2 regions of the Gilvimarinus sp. 1_MG-2023 genome follow, and region 1 is predicted to be linked to the other one. Evidence: predicted binding sites of a transcription regulator. Region 1 holds the regulator's gene; the other holds the start of a gene.

Region 1 (7,625 bases):
GATAAATGGCAAGCGCTGCAAGAGGTGTTTGACCAGCTTAATTTAAAACCCGAAGAAATTGCCCACATGGGTGATGACTGGCCCGATTTATCCATCATGACACGCGTGGGCCTGGCCCTAACCGTTCCCAACGCGCACGCTTCGGTAGCTGAATACGCGCACTGGGTCAGTCACCGTAACGGCGGCGATGGCGCCGTACGCGAAGCATGCGATTTACTCCTGCAAGCGCAGGGGCACTATCGCGCGGCCATTGGCCAGCACTTACCGCCAGAGCAAGCTTAATGCGACCTCGTCAACCGCGATCCTGGATTATTACCATTGCGCTGGTCAGCGGTTTGCTGTACAGCGCCTTGCAATACTCACCCAACGATTTAGTAAAAGGCGCCGGCGAGACGAGCACCCCAGATTTTCCCGAGGTTTATCTAGTAGAAATGACCGATCGCTCATTCGATGACAGCGGCCGACTGACCCACACCCTTAAAGCGCGCCAAGTCACCTACTTTAAAACCGCTGATACCACCGAGGGTTATATTGAGCAACCGGAACTCACTTTTCTGAGTGAGAATTCCAGTCACCCCTGGCACCTAGTCGCCAACCAGGGAATAGCGGATATTGAACAACAGACTCTTCAGCTAAGCGGCACCGTCAACGCTTATAGCGAGCATCCACGCTACGGCCGACTGGATGTCACTACCGAAGATCTCTTAGTAAACACTCACGAGCAAATTGCCACAACAGATAAACCTGTTACCATGCAAAGCGCTCGCGGCACTACCAGCGCCGTCGGCTTATCCGCCGATCTCGACTCAGGTCGTGTGGCACTGCTGTCTGAGGTAAAAGGTATTTATGCTCCCGACTAAAAGGCTTCCCGCTAAACTGAAGCACTGCGTACTCACTGTGCTATTGGCAATCGTCAGCACAACTGCTTTTGGCCTACCCAGTGATCGCGAGCAAAATTTTGAGCTGCAAGCGAACCAGCAAACGTTCGATCAGAAAAATGGTCGTGTTACATACACTGGCGAGGCCCGCCTACAGCAGGGCTCACTGATCATCCGCGCCAACACCATTGTGGTTCAATTCGATCAAGACAATAGCGTTGAACAAATCACTGCCGAGGGCTCACCCGCCCACTTTGAGCAGCAACCGAGCATTGATCGCGGCGTGGTTAGCGCTAAGGCGGGCATTATTACCTACAACAGTGCCAACAATACCGTATCGCTAAGTAAAGGCGCTTTACTGGAGCAAGACGGCGCGGTTATGCAAGGTCATGAGATTCGCTACGACATCAACCGCGAACTGGTCAGCGCCGAAGGCGATCATGAATCTGACCAACCCATTCAAATGACCATCCCCCCGGCACTGATAGAGCAGTAATATGTCGACACTACGCGCAGATAATCTGGCCAAAAGCTATAAAGGGCGCCAAGTCGTCATTGATGTTTCCCTAAGCGTATCAAGCGGCGAAATAGTCGGCCTACTCGGCCCCAACGGGGCGGGGAAAACGACTTGCTTTTACATGATTGCCGGCCTGGTTCGCGCCGATAAAGGCAAAGTGGCCATCGACGATCAATCCCTGACACATATGCCCATCCACGGGCGTGCCCAAGCGGGTATTGGCTATCTACCACAAGAGGCTTCAGTATTTCGTAAATTATCTGTCGCGGATAATATTCTCGCCATATTGCAAACTCGCAAGGAGCTTTCTAAGGCCGAACGCGAAGAGCAGTTAGAGTCACTACTGCAAGAGTTCCACATCACCCACATTCGCGACAGCCTGGGCATGGCTCTGTCAGGCGGTGAAAGACGGCGGGTAGAAATAGCGCGAGCCCTTGCCACCGACCCTAAGTTTATCCTCTTAGATGAACCCTTTGCCGGGGTCGACCCTATCTCCGTCAGCGATATCCAACAGATTGTCCTCCACTTAAAAGACCGCAATATCGGTATACTGATTACCGACCACAATGTCCGTGAAACCTTAGGTGTATGCGAAAAAGCGTATATCGTCAGCGAAGGGCATATCATCGCCGAAGGCAGTTCAGAACAAGTACTGAACAATGCGAAAGTGCGCAAAGTTTACCTTGGCGAGCATTTTATGCTCTAAAAGCCGGTTCGCCACCTTGACATATACTTAATTCTCCTTGTTAGGCATAAAGATTGCTAGGAGCTATTGCTTGGGGGCGACATGCTGACTAAACTCAAACCATAGTCTGCAAGATCGTACTGAAGAAGCCATGAAACAATCGTTACAATTAAAACTGGGCCAACAGCTCACTATGACCCCCCAACTGCAACAGGCGATTCGTCTGCTGCAGTTGTCGACCTTGGACCTCCAGCAGGAGATCCAAGAGGCGCTGGATTCCAATCCCATGCTGGAAACCGAAGAGAACAACGAGCCTAGCACCGAGGCGGAAAAAAAATCCGAACAAGAAGCTGCTATTAATGAGACCAGCAGCCTCACTCAAGAATCCGCCAAAGCCACTGAAACCGAACCTGAAAACAATGCTGAAGGCGATTGGAACGAAGAAATCCCTCAGGACCTCCCGGTGGACACCAGCTGGGATGATGTTTACGAGAGCTCTGCGCCGGCACTACCGGCCAGCAACTACGAGGGCGACGACTCAGATTTCGAAAGCCGTCGTGGCAGTACTGAAACACTGTACGACCACTTAATGTGGCAACTCAATTTAACACCGATGTCTGAGCGCGATGAAATCATCGCTCTGGCCATTATTGACGCTGTAGAGCCCAGCGGGCTGCTGAGCGTTACTCTGGAAGAAATTTTTGAAGGCTTAGCACCCAACTTCGAAGAGCTTGAACTGGATGAGGTGCAAGCTGTACAGCACCGATTGCAACAATTCGATCCATCGGGAATCTGCAGCGAGAATTTAGAGCAGTGTCTGTTGGTTCAGCTGACCCAATTTGCCGCCGACACACCTTTTTTGGATGCCGCCAAGCAAATCGTTCAACAATATCTCCCCATGCTCGCCAGCCGCGATTACCGGCAATTAATGCGCAAAACACGCTTAAAAGAGCCAGAGTTAGCGCAGGCGGTTGCCCTAATCAAAACCCTCAACCCCCACCCGGGTGACGCTATTGACACTCGCGAAACCGAGTATGTCGTGCCCGACGTATTTGTCGATAAACGTGAAGGGCGCTGGACCGTTGAGCTTAATCCGGATATAGCTCCCCGGTTACGAATCAACTCCGATTACGCATCACTGGTTAAAAGAGCCGATTCCAGCAGCGAAAACACCTTTTTGAAAAACAATTTACAAGAGGCCCGCTGGTTTCTAAAAAGCTTACAAAGTCGTAACGAAACCCTGTTGAAAGTCGCCACCTGTATTGTGGAAAAGCAACGAGGATTTCTGGAGTATGGCGCAGAAGCCATGAAACCCTTGGTGTTACACGATATCGCCGAGTTGGTAGAAATGCATGAGTCGACTATTTCGCGGGTGACTACGCAGAAATATATGCACACCCCCCAGGGTATTTTTGAGCTGAAATACTTTTTTTCATCTCACGTCAGCACCGATTCAGGCGGTGAGTGTTCGTCTACTGCAATCCGCGCTATCATTAAGAAATTGGTGGCAGCTGAAAACTCGAAAAAACCACTCAGCGACAGCAAAATTACCGACATGCTGGCCGAGCAGGGAATAAGGGTCGCACGGCGAACGATTGCCAAGTATCGAGAGTCGCTCAATATTCCACCATCAAATGAACGTAAAAGCATTGTCTGATACAGTCTGTTTATGCACCGGTGGCACTATTGCGGCCGGCTGGGTGGGATAGGCCCACCCTGATTCAGGAGGATAGCTATATGCAAATAAACATCAGCGGTCATCACATTGAGGTAACCGAAGCAATTGAAGAGTATGTTCATAATAAATTTGCAAAGTTAACGCACCATAATGACCTCATCACCAGCATTAATGTTTTTCTCACTGTGGAAAAACTAACCCAAAAAGCTGAAGCGAGCATACATGTCAGCGGCAAAGACATTTTTGCTAATGCAGACTCCGAAGATCTCTACACCGCCATTGACGCCCTTACCGACAAGCTTGACCGTCAAGTGATCAAACACAAAGAAAAGCTGAAAAGCCACAGATAATACTCATGGAAATCTCTCAAATATTATCCCCAGAACGCACCCTATGCCATATCGAAGGGGTCAGTAAAAAGCGCGCACTAGAGATCCTCGCCAATACCATTGCCGAGAACTCACCCATGCTCGACGCCGATGACGTATTTCGGCGTTTAATCGCGCGGGAGAAGCTCGGTTCTACCGGTATTGGCCATGGCATCGCCATCCCCCACTCACGCATACCAGGTTGCGACTGTACATTGGGCGCACTAATCACCTTAAAAGACCCCATTGACTTCGATGCAATGGATGGTGAACCGGTCGATGTATTATTTGCCATGCTGGTTCCCGAGGAGTCATGTGACGAACACTTAAAAACGCTGGCCGCGCTGGCCAGCGCGCTTAATGACAATCAGTTTCGCCAGGCATTGCGGTCTGCGCAAAACCCGCAAGCGCTTTTTGCCGCTGCCACCCAGTCACCAGCAGGCTAACCACTATGCATTTGGTGATTGTCAGTGGTTTGTCGGGCTCGGGGAAAAGTACCGCGCTAAACGCGCTGGAAGATGCCGGTTATAACTGTATCGATAACTTACCGGTAAGCCTGCTGCCTGCGCTAATCACTCAAATTCAACTGCACAAAGACGCGGACAATCAAAATTTTGCCATTGGCATCGATATTCGCGACGCTTGGCAAGACTTAGAAATTTTCCCCTCAATGGTAGGACATCATAAAGATGCTCACCTACCCTTTACCGTTGTCTTTCTAGACGCTGAAACCAAAAAAATTGTGCAGCGGTTCAGTGAAACTCGACGTAAACACCCACTGAGTGACAAACATCGCCACTTGACCGCAGCAATTGAAACCGAACACCAGTTACTTGAGCCCATGCGAGATGCGGCAGATCTTGTCATCAACACTACGGATCTAAACCTGCATCAGTTGCGCGAGCTGATTAAATCTCGTATTGCCGAACCTCACTCAGATGGCATGGCAGTATTATTTGAGTCATTTGGCTTTAAACACGGCCCGCCCAACAATGCCGACATCGTGTTTGATGCACGCTGCCTACCCAATCCGCACTGGAAGCAAAGTCTACGCAGCCAAACTGGACGCGACGTCGATGTTATTGATTTTCTAGATTCAGAACCGCTAGTACAAGACATGCTACAAGATATAACCCACTTCTTAGGTCGCTGGTGGCAACACTACCAAGCTAATAATCGCAGCTATATTACTGTCGCTATTGGCTGTACCGGCGGTCAGCATCGTTCGGTCTATTTATGCGACAAGCTACAACAACAATTCTCAGGTGAACTGGACAATGTGCAGGTTCGTCACAGAGAATTAGACGCGCCACAATAGAGCCTCCCATGCCAACCCGAGTTGTGACCATAATTAACCGCAAGGGCTTACACGCCAGATCCGCCGCCAAATTGGTGGCCGTGGCCAATCAATACGACTGCCAAATCGAACTGACCTGTGAAGGTAAAAATGCCAATTGCCACAGTGTTATGGCGCTGATGATGCTCGCGGCCGGATTGGGCAAAGAATTACACATCGCCACTTGTGGCGACAATGCCGATCAGGCGCTGGAAGCCATCTGCTCATTAATTGAGTCGGGCTTTGAAGAATTGGACGAAGACACACCATGAACGATCAAGATCAAGAGCACGACCTAGAGTTTGATGACCTACCGAGCAAGTCTCAACGCAAACGCGAGATGCACGCTCTGCAAGCACTGGGGCAGGAGCTGACGGAATTAAGTGATAGCCAACTGCTAAGCCTCGACCTTCCCAGCGAAGTGCTGGAGGCCATTCAAGAGATGCACCGCATCAGGCAGCGGGAGGCTCGCCGTCGACACCTTCAGTTTATCGGCAAGGTCATGCGTAAGGTAGACGGCGAACAGGTTAGACAACAACTGGACAATCTAAACGCCAAGCATTCACTCAACACTCAGCGTCAACATCAAGTGGAGAATTGGCGCGACCAGCTTATCGACGGCAACCCGGACACATTGCAACAATTTATTAGCAATCATCCCGATGTCGACATCCAGCATTTAAGACAATTGGTTCGAATGGCGCAAAAAGAGAAAAGCCAAGCGAAAGCTCCTGCTCATGCCCGCAAATTATTCCGCTACTTGCGTGATACTGTGCTGGCACACCAATAATTTAGAAACTCAAAAACGGTATCAATCATTCGCAGCACTATCAGCCACGCCTAAAAATTCCGTTTGCGGATCATCCCAGTCACCGGTAATTGCGTAGCGAACACTGGTGACCTTATTCATTTGCTCCTCAAACAGTTTACTGATAACAAACACACCAGCTGCAGCCGGCAAACCTGCAGCAAGAGCTGCAATAACTGTCAGATTACCGGTCATCGGCAAAGTGGCGACCAGCCGGGTATCCAAAGTTTGCGCCACCATGTCCACACTGCCTGTCAACTCCATTCGGCTTGAAGGGCTCTGCAACTGAAAGGCTTTTGTAATATTAAGCTGCCCCTCATCAAACGCCACTTGCCCGGTAATACTGTCAAACGCCAAACCACTTTTATACAGGTCAGAAAAATCCAACCTTGCCCGGCGCGCTAAAGAATCGAAATTAAATAATCCTAAGAATTTCAGCAGCCCATCACTGGCACCGGCACTGTCACGTAAATAACGTCCCTGCCCCAATTTCACATCGAGTTGGCCCGATACTGTTTCTAAATCGACATCCGTCGGCAATGCCGGCCAAGTAAAGTCCATTCTGTACAAAGCATCTTGGCTCTCCAGGCTGGGAGGAGCACCCCACGCCTGCAAAGTTTTCGACATATTGGCGACCTTAAGCTCGGCGGCCAATGCAGTCTGAGGAGCTTCACCCAACGTCCAATCTAGGGTAGCACCAGCACCGTTGATACCCTTCACTTCCATACCACGGATTTCGCCTTTAATATCAGTGAAAGCCAATTTATCCTTACTGGGTTGAAGGTTAAAAGACCACTGGCCATAATCCTTATCGGCCAGCCGTAACGAGTCGATACTCACCTCTGCATCCGGCCAAGTGTGTGTGTTGGTCAACTCCAGTGATTTGTCGCCCCCCTCACCTTCCAGTAATTCAGCGGGAACATTCAAACTATTTATGACAATACGCATCGGCTCAGACGCTAGTATTGGCCAATAGAGTTCGCCATTTATCGCGTTATTATTAATAAGAAAGTCCCAGCCACTTTCAAGCTGTCTCGCCCTTAAACGTAAGTCAGTCAGAGCAATTGCACCAAGAGGCTGTCGATGTATTAGCAAGTCTGTAGAGATTGGTATCTGGCTAGAGGCTACTTGCGGCTCATTTAACTCACCGAGCATTCGCTGTTCGTAGCCTCTATACTGACTTAAAACATTCTGCCAGGTAGCAATATCTATTTGCTCTACCCTGCCCGATATATGTAAGCCAGGGGTCGATGGAAACTCAGGCTCAGCGGCAAGCCCAACCGCACCACTAATCAATGCTTTTTCGTCCTGTTCAAAGTGCAACATCGCTCGAACTTGATCTAAATAGTGAACAT
Region 2 (7,625 bases), on a different contig from region 1:
CAATTATTTGAGTTGTCCTTGGGGCAGGCGTCGCTGACGGCAACCGGCGAGCTAGGTTGGCAGCAAGGCGTTCGTTGGCAACTAAACGTGCAAGGTGAAAATATAAACCCCGGCGTATACGTCAGTGACTGGCCGGGCAATATTCAGTTTGCCTTGCAGTCGCAAGGGCATAAGACTGAGCAAGCCTTATCGATGTCGGCCAACATCGAAAATTTGGAGGGACGGCTTCGCTCATTAATGGTCGCGGGGGCAGGGCAGGTTGAGTTTGCTTCTGGCCAGTGGCAGATACAAAACCTAATGGCATCTCTGGGTGGTAATCAATTGAATATTGAGGGTGCTTGGGGGGAAACTGTTGAATTGACGGGGAATATTAACGCTCCATTGCTTGCGCAAATAGACCCCGCCCTCGGCGGTCAATTGCAAGCGAATGGTCAGCTGTCAGGAACATTTCCCAACCTAACATTTACCGGTGAAGCCAATGCAGAAAATGTTCGTTGGCAGGGATATTCGGTTGAGTCTTTACAGTTGCAGTCGGGCTCAGATGATGTAAGTGCTCAGTCTTTGAGGCTGCAAGCTCGCGCCCTTGGCATTAACTTAAATGGTCGAAAGTTACAGTCGGCATCACTCAATGCGCAAGGTGATGCCGGTCAGCATCAACTTGATCTAGAGCTGGAAACCAATCTCGATAATCAGCTGCAGGTCAGTGTGCAAGGTGCGTGGCAACAATCTCAGTGGGCTGGTAACTTGCAGTCCTTGCGCTTGCGCTCTCCCTATGTTGAAGATGTCACTCTAGCAGCACCAGCCGCCATTGAGCTTTCTTCTACCCAGGCATCACTGGAAGCCTTATGTTTGCAAATGCTACCTGCCAGTGATGCGGCTAACACTCAAGCCAGCAACAAGCTTTTGGCCGCCTGCTTTGAAGGGCGCTGGCAGACGGCCTCAGGTATAAAAGCGCATTTTAATTTGGAGCGCTTGGCGCTATCGCTGTTTGACCCCTGGGTACAAAAAGACATGAGTCTAGCTGGGTATCTGCACGGTGCTGGTGAAGTTGATTGGCTGGGTGATGAGAGCAAAGTGAGTGTCCACGTTGATTCTTTTGAGGCAGAAATAATTCACGTTGCCAGTAAAGGTAAGGCCGAGCGTTATAAGTTGGGTCAAATTCGAGCTGATATTCAAGGCGACGACACCTCCATAGTAGCTAAGGCAATAACCACGGTGGAGGGTTTTGCCGAGGTTAAAGCTCTGGCTAATTATGAGCTGGCCTCGGGTAAAGTCGAGGCCCAGTTGGATGCCAATGTTGATAACTTGCGACCCTTCATGGCGTTCGCCCCCGGGGTGAGAAATTTGCGCGGTGAGCTTATGGTTGACGCCAGCCTTAACGGGCTTTTGTCTCAGCCAGAGCTGGCACTTACTGTTGATCTTAACGAAGCCTCGATGGATTTGCCGCCCTTGGGTATTCAGTTATCAGCCGTTAATGCCAGTCTGCGCGGCGATCAAAATAGTTTAATGCTCGATGCCAGTGCCAGCCCTAGTGAGGGGGCTTTGAAGCTGCATGCTCAAGTGGAAAATCCATTGGGCAGTGACTGGAAAATTGATGGCGAGTTAAATGGCGAGCGTGCCAAAGTCGTTCAGTTGCCTGAATTAAATTTATGGGTCAGCCCTGACATCACCCTTGTCGCGTCTGAGCAGTCGGTGAACATCAAAGGTTCTGCCGCTATTCCTAAAGCAAAAGCGGTGATTAAGACACTGCCTACGGGGGCGGTTAAAGTATCGAATGATGTTGTGGTGTTGGATGATGAGGCGTCAACAGGCTCGAGTCTACCTATTAACATGAACCTGCAAGTTGCACTTGGGGATGAAATTGAGGTGGAGGCTAGCGGTTTTAAAGCGGGGCTGGGAGGGAAGTTAACCTTAAATAAAACGCCGACAAGAGCACTCTACGCCACAGGCGATATTGTTGTGCTCGATGGGAAATACGAAGCTTATGGTCAACAGCTTGCTATTGAGCGAGGCACGGTCTCATTTCAAGGTCCGCTGGACAACCCTGGGCTAAACGTCACGGCTACACGCAAAGTTGAGGATGTGGAGGTCGGTATCGTCATCGGTGGCACATTGCAAAAGCCAGCGACTGAAATCTATTCCAGCCCTCAGCAAACCGAAAGCAATGCATTGTCGATGTTGTTCACGGGCAAAAAACTGAATTCTGCCTCATCGGGTGAAGCAGGCATGTTGATTAATGCAGTAGCGAAATTGGGGGTCAAGCAGGGCCAATTCTTGGCAGATGACATTGCCAATAAATTTGGGCTGGATGAGTTGACCATCAAATCCGAAGACAGTGTTGATAACAGTCAGTTGTGGCTGGGGAAGTATTTGACGAAAGACATCTACATTCATTACGCCATCGGATTATTTGATAGTGTCTCGACTTTAGGGCTGACCTATTTTATATCCGATAATTTTCAAATTGAGGCAGAGTCTGGGGTGGTTCAAAGTGCGGATCTAATTTACACATTAGAGCGCTAACTCCAGTGAGATCGCCCTATATTGGGTTGGTAAAATATTTTGGTGCACACGCAAGCTCCAAAGTGGTGCTTATTGGTTGGGTTCAAATTATTGTCGGGTTAGTAGTGAGGCGTTTGGTGGTGCATTGTGCGTTAAGTTGGTGCCATTAAGCCGTTTTTATATGCCTGTTAGCTGCCTGACGTGTTAGCAAAATTTAATAATAACAATAGGTTGGCTGTTTTTTTCGGAGCTTGGCATAGCCGTTGCTAACGTCATTGCAACTCTGAGCAAACTTCTAAGGAAAAGACAATGGCCTATATAGAACCCTCCGAATTCGTTACCAAGATGGTTGATTCGGGCGAACAAAAAGTATTTATGTCCACCAAAGACACGCTAATACGGGCCATTATGGCTGGTGCCATTTTGGCGCTGGCGGCCATGTTTGCGATCACCGTTACCGTGAAAACCGGCTCGCCACTGGTTGGGGCGTTATTATTCCCAGTGGGTTTTATCATGTTGTATCTGATGAAGTTCGACCTGTTAACCGGTGTGTTTACCTTAGTGCCACTGGCGTTGTTGGATAAGCGCCCAGGCGTTAGCTTCGCCGGTGTGATGCGCAACTGGGGGTTAGTGTTTATTGGTAACTTTGCCGGCGCTATGATGGTCGCCTTTTTTATGTCATTTATCTTGACCTATGGGTACAAAGTGGATGGTGGTTTACTCGCGGCGAAAGTTAGTGCTATCGGCGAATCGCGTACGGTAGGCTATCAGGCGCACGGCGTTACCGGTTGGTTAACTATCTTTATTCGCGGCATGTTGTGTAACTGGATGGTATCCATGGGTGTTGTGGGTGCCATGATTTCCAGCTCGGCTGGCGGTAAAATGGTCGCCATGTGGATGCCGATTATGCTCTTCTTCTTTATGGGCTTTGAACACTCAATCGTTAATATGTTCTTATTCCCCTTCTCAATGATTATGGGCGGCGACTTTACCGTTAGTGACTACCTGCTGTGGAATGAATTGCCCACGGTTTTGGGGAACTTGGCTGGTGGCCTCTTATTGGTGGGCTTACCGCTCTACCTAACACATGTTAAAACCAGCCCTGAAAGGCAGCTTGTATAAGGAGCTTAAGCGCTTGCCCGATGAATGCAGTAAGCGCTTATTAGCATGCCAAAACAATTAAAGATAAGCCTCGGCCAATACACGTGCGCCGGGGCTAAGTCGGTTAATCAAGATGCGATGGGTGCCTGCATACCTAAAGAGCCGCTACTCGGCTATAAAGGTGTGGTGGTTGCGATTGCCGATGGCATCAGCAGTAGCGATGTCAGCCAGATCGCCAGCGATATGGCAGTCACCAGTTTTCTTACCGATTACTATTGCACCTCAGAGGCCTGGTCGGTAAAAAAGTCGGCAGTGCGTGTTCTGCAGGCAACCAACTCATGGCTGCACGGCCAAACCTATAACAGCCCTCATCGCTATAACAAAGACAAAGGGTACGTCAGCACTTTTGCCGCTCTTATTCTTAAGTCACACAGCGCACATATTTTTCACAGTGGCGACAGTCGAGTTTATCGGGTTGTTAGCGGTGCCCTAGAGCAGTTAACTCAAGACCACCGCCGCTATGAATCACGCAACAACAGTTATTTAACTAAAGCTTTAGGCATTCATGATCATGTTGAATTAGATTATTGTGAGCGGGATTTAGCCGTGGGTGATATATTTTTTCTGGCCACTGATGGGGTGTATGAATATATAGAGACGGGTGATGTGAGCCGTGCTATTGATGAGCAGTCGGATTTGAATGCAGCGGCACGGGCATTAACCGAGTTGGCGCTTTCGCGTGGTAGTCAGGATAATCTCAGTGCCCAATTGATAAAGATTGAACACCTTCCCGAACGACAGTTGTCTGAGGTTCAGCAGCAAATCACGCAATTGCGACCGCCGCCTAGGTTGCAAGCGCGCATGGAATTTGATGGCTACAAAATTTTGCGTGAGCTTTATATCAGTAGTCGCAGTCATGTGTTTTTAGCGCAAGATATGGATACGCAAGAGCGCGTTGTGATTAAAACACCATCGCAAGAAATGCGCACTGATCCGCTTTATTTAGAAAGTTTTTTAACGGAAGATTGGATAGCACAGCGTATCGATAATGCCCATGTGTTGCGGTGCGTTACGCCGACTCGGGCTCGACAATATTTATATTTAGTGAGCGAGTATATCGAAGGTCAGACATTGACCCAGTGGATGCAAGATCACCCTGAGCCCAGCCCCGTCGATGTGCGAAATATACTCGAGCAAGCAATACGGGGTGTGCAGGCTTTTCACCGGCAAGAGATGCTGCATCAGGATTTAAGACCTGCGAATATCATGGTCGATAATCAAGGCATGGTAAAAATCATCGATTTTGGCGCGGTGCGAGTGGCCGGTGTGCAAGAGTTAACACAAGCATCACAAAAGATTGTTGGTACGGCGCAATACACAGCGCCGGAATACTTTATTCAGGCCAGAGCGAGCCAGCGCTCAGATATTTTTGCTCTGGGCGTGATTGCTTATCAAATGTTAAGTGGTGGCCATTTGCCCTATGGTGCGAGTGTGTCCAGGGCGCATTCAGTGACCGCGCAAAGGCGATTAAAATACACCAGCTTGCTTTCGCACCGGCCAGATCTACCTAGCTGGTTGGATGAAACGCTTAAGCGGGCAGTCGCTATTACACCGCTCAAACGCTACGCCGAGTTGAGCGAGTTTGCCTTAGATTTACAGCGCCCTAATCCAGAGTTTTTACGCCAAACCCAGCGCCCGTTTATTGAGCGTAATCCGGTCAGGTTTTGGCAAGGGGTATCACTTTTGTTGTTAATTCTTTTACTCTGGCAGTGGGGTGGGGATTACCTCTGAAGGCAAGTTAACAGGAACTGGAAGTTTTTGCGTGGAAATAAAAACGGCGAGCATTGGCTCGCCGTTTTTATTAATGGCACTGTTACATTGTAGGAGGCTAGGGGGTGAAGGTCACCTTAACGCTGCCGTCTACTTCGCTGGCTTCAATGTAACCAATCGCGCCTGGTGTGCTGGCTACCGCCGCTTTTACCGAGGCGGAAGAGTCGAGCATACGCGGTGGCTGACCCTTGCCGGTAAAAACCTGCTTAGACCAAAACGCATTGAGCTGAGCCTGTGAGCGACCAGTGACTTTGGTGTGGAACTCATCGCGCAGTTGCTGCCCCTGAGCAAGATCAATCGGGTCGGCCGTTTGTCCGCCGGGCAGTTGTTTGCTGCGGCCAATGTATAGGTCGCGTATCTGATTTTTCTCCATGCTGTCGGGGCCGGAGGGGTGCACAATGACCACTACCTCGGCTAGAGCCGCAGAGGATGCTAGCAACAATGTCAGTAGAAAATATTTCATGGCTGATCCTCCCTTAAAAGGCTGCGTCGAGTTTAATCGAGAATATATCGGCATCGTCATAATTAATCACTGGGCCAATGTTGCCATTTAAATTGCCTCCGGTATCACCGAAGCCAGATACACGGCTCAAGTCAAACTTAATCGCGATATTGCTCATTGCATCCCAACGCACGCCGACACTTTGCGAGGTGCGCTCGATATTTTGAATGTCTGAGGCGACGACTAACCCATATACCGGGCTGCCGGGTGTGGTGACTTGTGCCCGGGTAAGCGGGCGCTCTTCGTCATCGATGGACTCTTTTACTGAGAGTGTTACATAAGGGCTAAAGCTGCCAAAGGTACGGGCCACGGTAATATAGGCCGAGTCGCTATCGACAATCGGGCCATCCACTTCAAAGCGGGTCAGCTCGGAGATAACTTGCCAGGTGCCATTATTGAAGCTTAAGCCAACACCGTAAAAATGAGTGTCAAAGGTATCGCCACTAACCGCTAATTCTGCTGTGGCATAGTTACTGCGCACAGTCCAAATAAAATCGGTCCAGCTAACAGCGCCGCCGTACAGGTTGTCAACATTGACATCAACCAGTTGTCCGGCGATATCCACACTGTCGTCGGTTTCGCCACCAAACCCCTGTAGGCTTAGAGTCGATGTGTCGAAATTTATATCGTACAGTGCGTCAACCCCGGTATAGCTGGTAATGGGAATGCCGCCGTAAACATCAATCGGTGGGCGGCCCCATGGCTGTGCGTAACCCACTTCGAGCGAGTCGGAGTACATAAAAAGCGGCAGGCGCATTTTGCCGGCGCGCATTTTTAAATTGGGAGAAAACTGGTGGCTAATGTAGGCCCACTCAAAATTCGGATCCCACTCATCATTGCCACGGCCAACCAATTGCATGGTGATATCCGTGGTGTCCGAGATCGTGAAGCTGCCCTGTAAGCCAAACAAGCTTTCGTTGGAAAAAGTGCCGTCTTCGGTGTAACCGGCGAAACCGCTGTCGTTACTGGCAACACCATAGGCGAGGCTCATAAAACCATTAAAACGCAAACGCTCTTGAATAGGTTTGTTCACTTGTTGCTGCAGCACCTGAATCTGTTGCTCCAGGTTATCTAAACGGGCTTGATCGTCGGCCATAGCTTGACCGCAGGCTAGAGTGAGCCCTGCGATACACGCGTTGGCAATCAAGAATTTAGGGTGGTTAAGGGTCATAGCTCTCTCCTAAGAAGCATAATGATTACACCTTAAACTGAGAGGCGACATCTCCCAGTCGTTTGGAAATATTGTCTATATCCTGACAAATAGAATTCGTAGTACCGGTGCTTTCGGTGACGGTTTCGGTATTTTTATGGATGTCGGTCACGTGTTGTAGCACCTGATCGAACGTCGAACTTTGTTCGTGTGTGGCGCGGGCGATCTGATCGTTAAAAGCACTGATTTCTTGCACGCTGGATAGAATGGTTGCCAGTGCTACTTCTGATTCTTGTGTGGCTTCGACACCGCTATTGACGCGGTCTACACTGTTTTCCATGGACTCAACCGCACTTTGTGAAACGCTTTGCAGCTCACTGATCACCGAGTGAATTTCTTCGGTGGCCTGGCGGGTTCTCACTGCTAAATCACGTACTTCATCGGCCACCACGGCAAAACCCCGACCGTGCTCCCCGGCGCGGGCGGCTTCAATGGCGGCATTGAGGGCGAGTAAATTGGTCTGTTCGGCCACCGTTTGAA

The links. Region 1 encodes sigma-54, which starts transcription at its own class of promoters, with help from an activator protein. Its sites were predicted from a motif close to TGGCACANNNNTTGCNNT; they were not measured.
Region 2: a site for sigma-54 is predicted at 2,755-2,772, ahead of Q4563_RS04535 (formate/nitrite transporter family protein). Genes of this name have one in related genera too.

The regions. Positions count from the first base shown of each region.
Region 1 covers NZ_JAUOSC010000003.1:204,889-212,513, forward strand. Annotated here, with positions in the region: gene Q4563_RS06425 (KdsC family phosphatase) at 1-282, shown strand, start outside; gene lptC (LPS export ABC transporter periplasmic protein LptC) at 282-860, shown strand; gene lptA (lipopolysaccharide transport periplasmic protein LptA) at 847-1,374, shown strand; gene lptB (LPS export ABC transporter ATP-binding protein) at 1,376-2,101, shown strand; gene Q4563_RS06445 (RNA polymerase factor sigma-54) at 2,232-3,737, shown strand; gene hpf (ribosome hibernation-promoting factor, HPF/YfiA family) at 3,818-4,108, shown strand; gene ptsN (PTS IIA-like nitrogen regulatory protein PtsN) at 4,114-4,572, shown strand; gene rapZ (RNase adapter RapZ) at 4,578-5,444, shown strand; gene Q4563_RS06465 (HPr family phosphocarrier protein) at 5,453-5,734, shown strand; gene yjgA (ribosome biogenesis factor YjgA) at 5,731-6,252, shown strand; gene Q4563_RS06475 (YhdP family protein) at 6,274-7,625, opposite strand, start outside.
Region 2 covers NZ_JAUOSC010000002.1:391,368-398,992, reverse strand. Annotated here, with positions in the region: gene Q4563_RS04540 (translocation/assembly module TamB domain-containing protein) at 1-2,523, shown strand, start outside; gene Q4563_RS04535 (formate/nitrite transporter family protein) at 2,812-3,624, shown strand; gene Q4563_RS04530 (bifunctional protein-serine/threonine kinase/phosphatase) at 3,670-5,394, shown strand; gene Q4563_RS04525 (phosphate ABC transporter substrate-binding protein) at 5,492-5,896, opposite strand; gene Q4563_RS04520 (hypothetical protein) at 5,910-7,106, opposite strand; gene Q4563_RS04515 (methyl-accepting chemotaxis protein) at 7,132-7,625, opposite strand, start outside.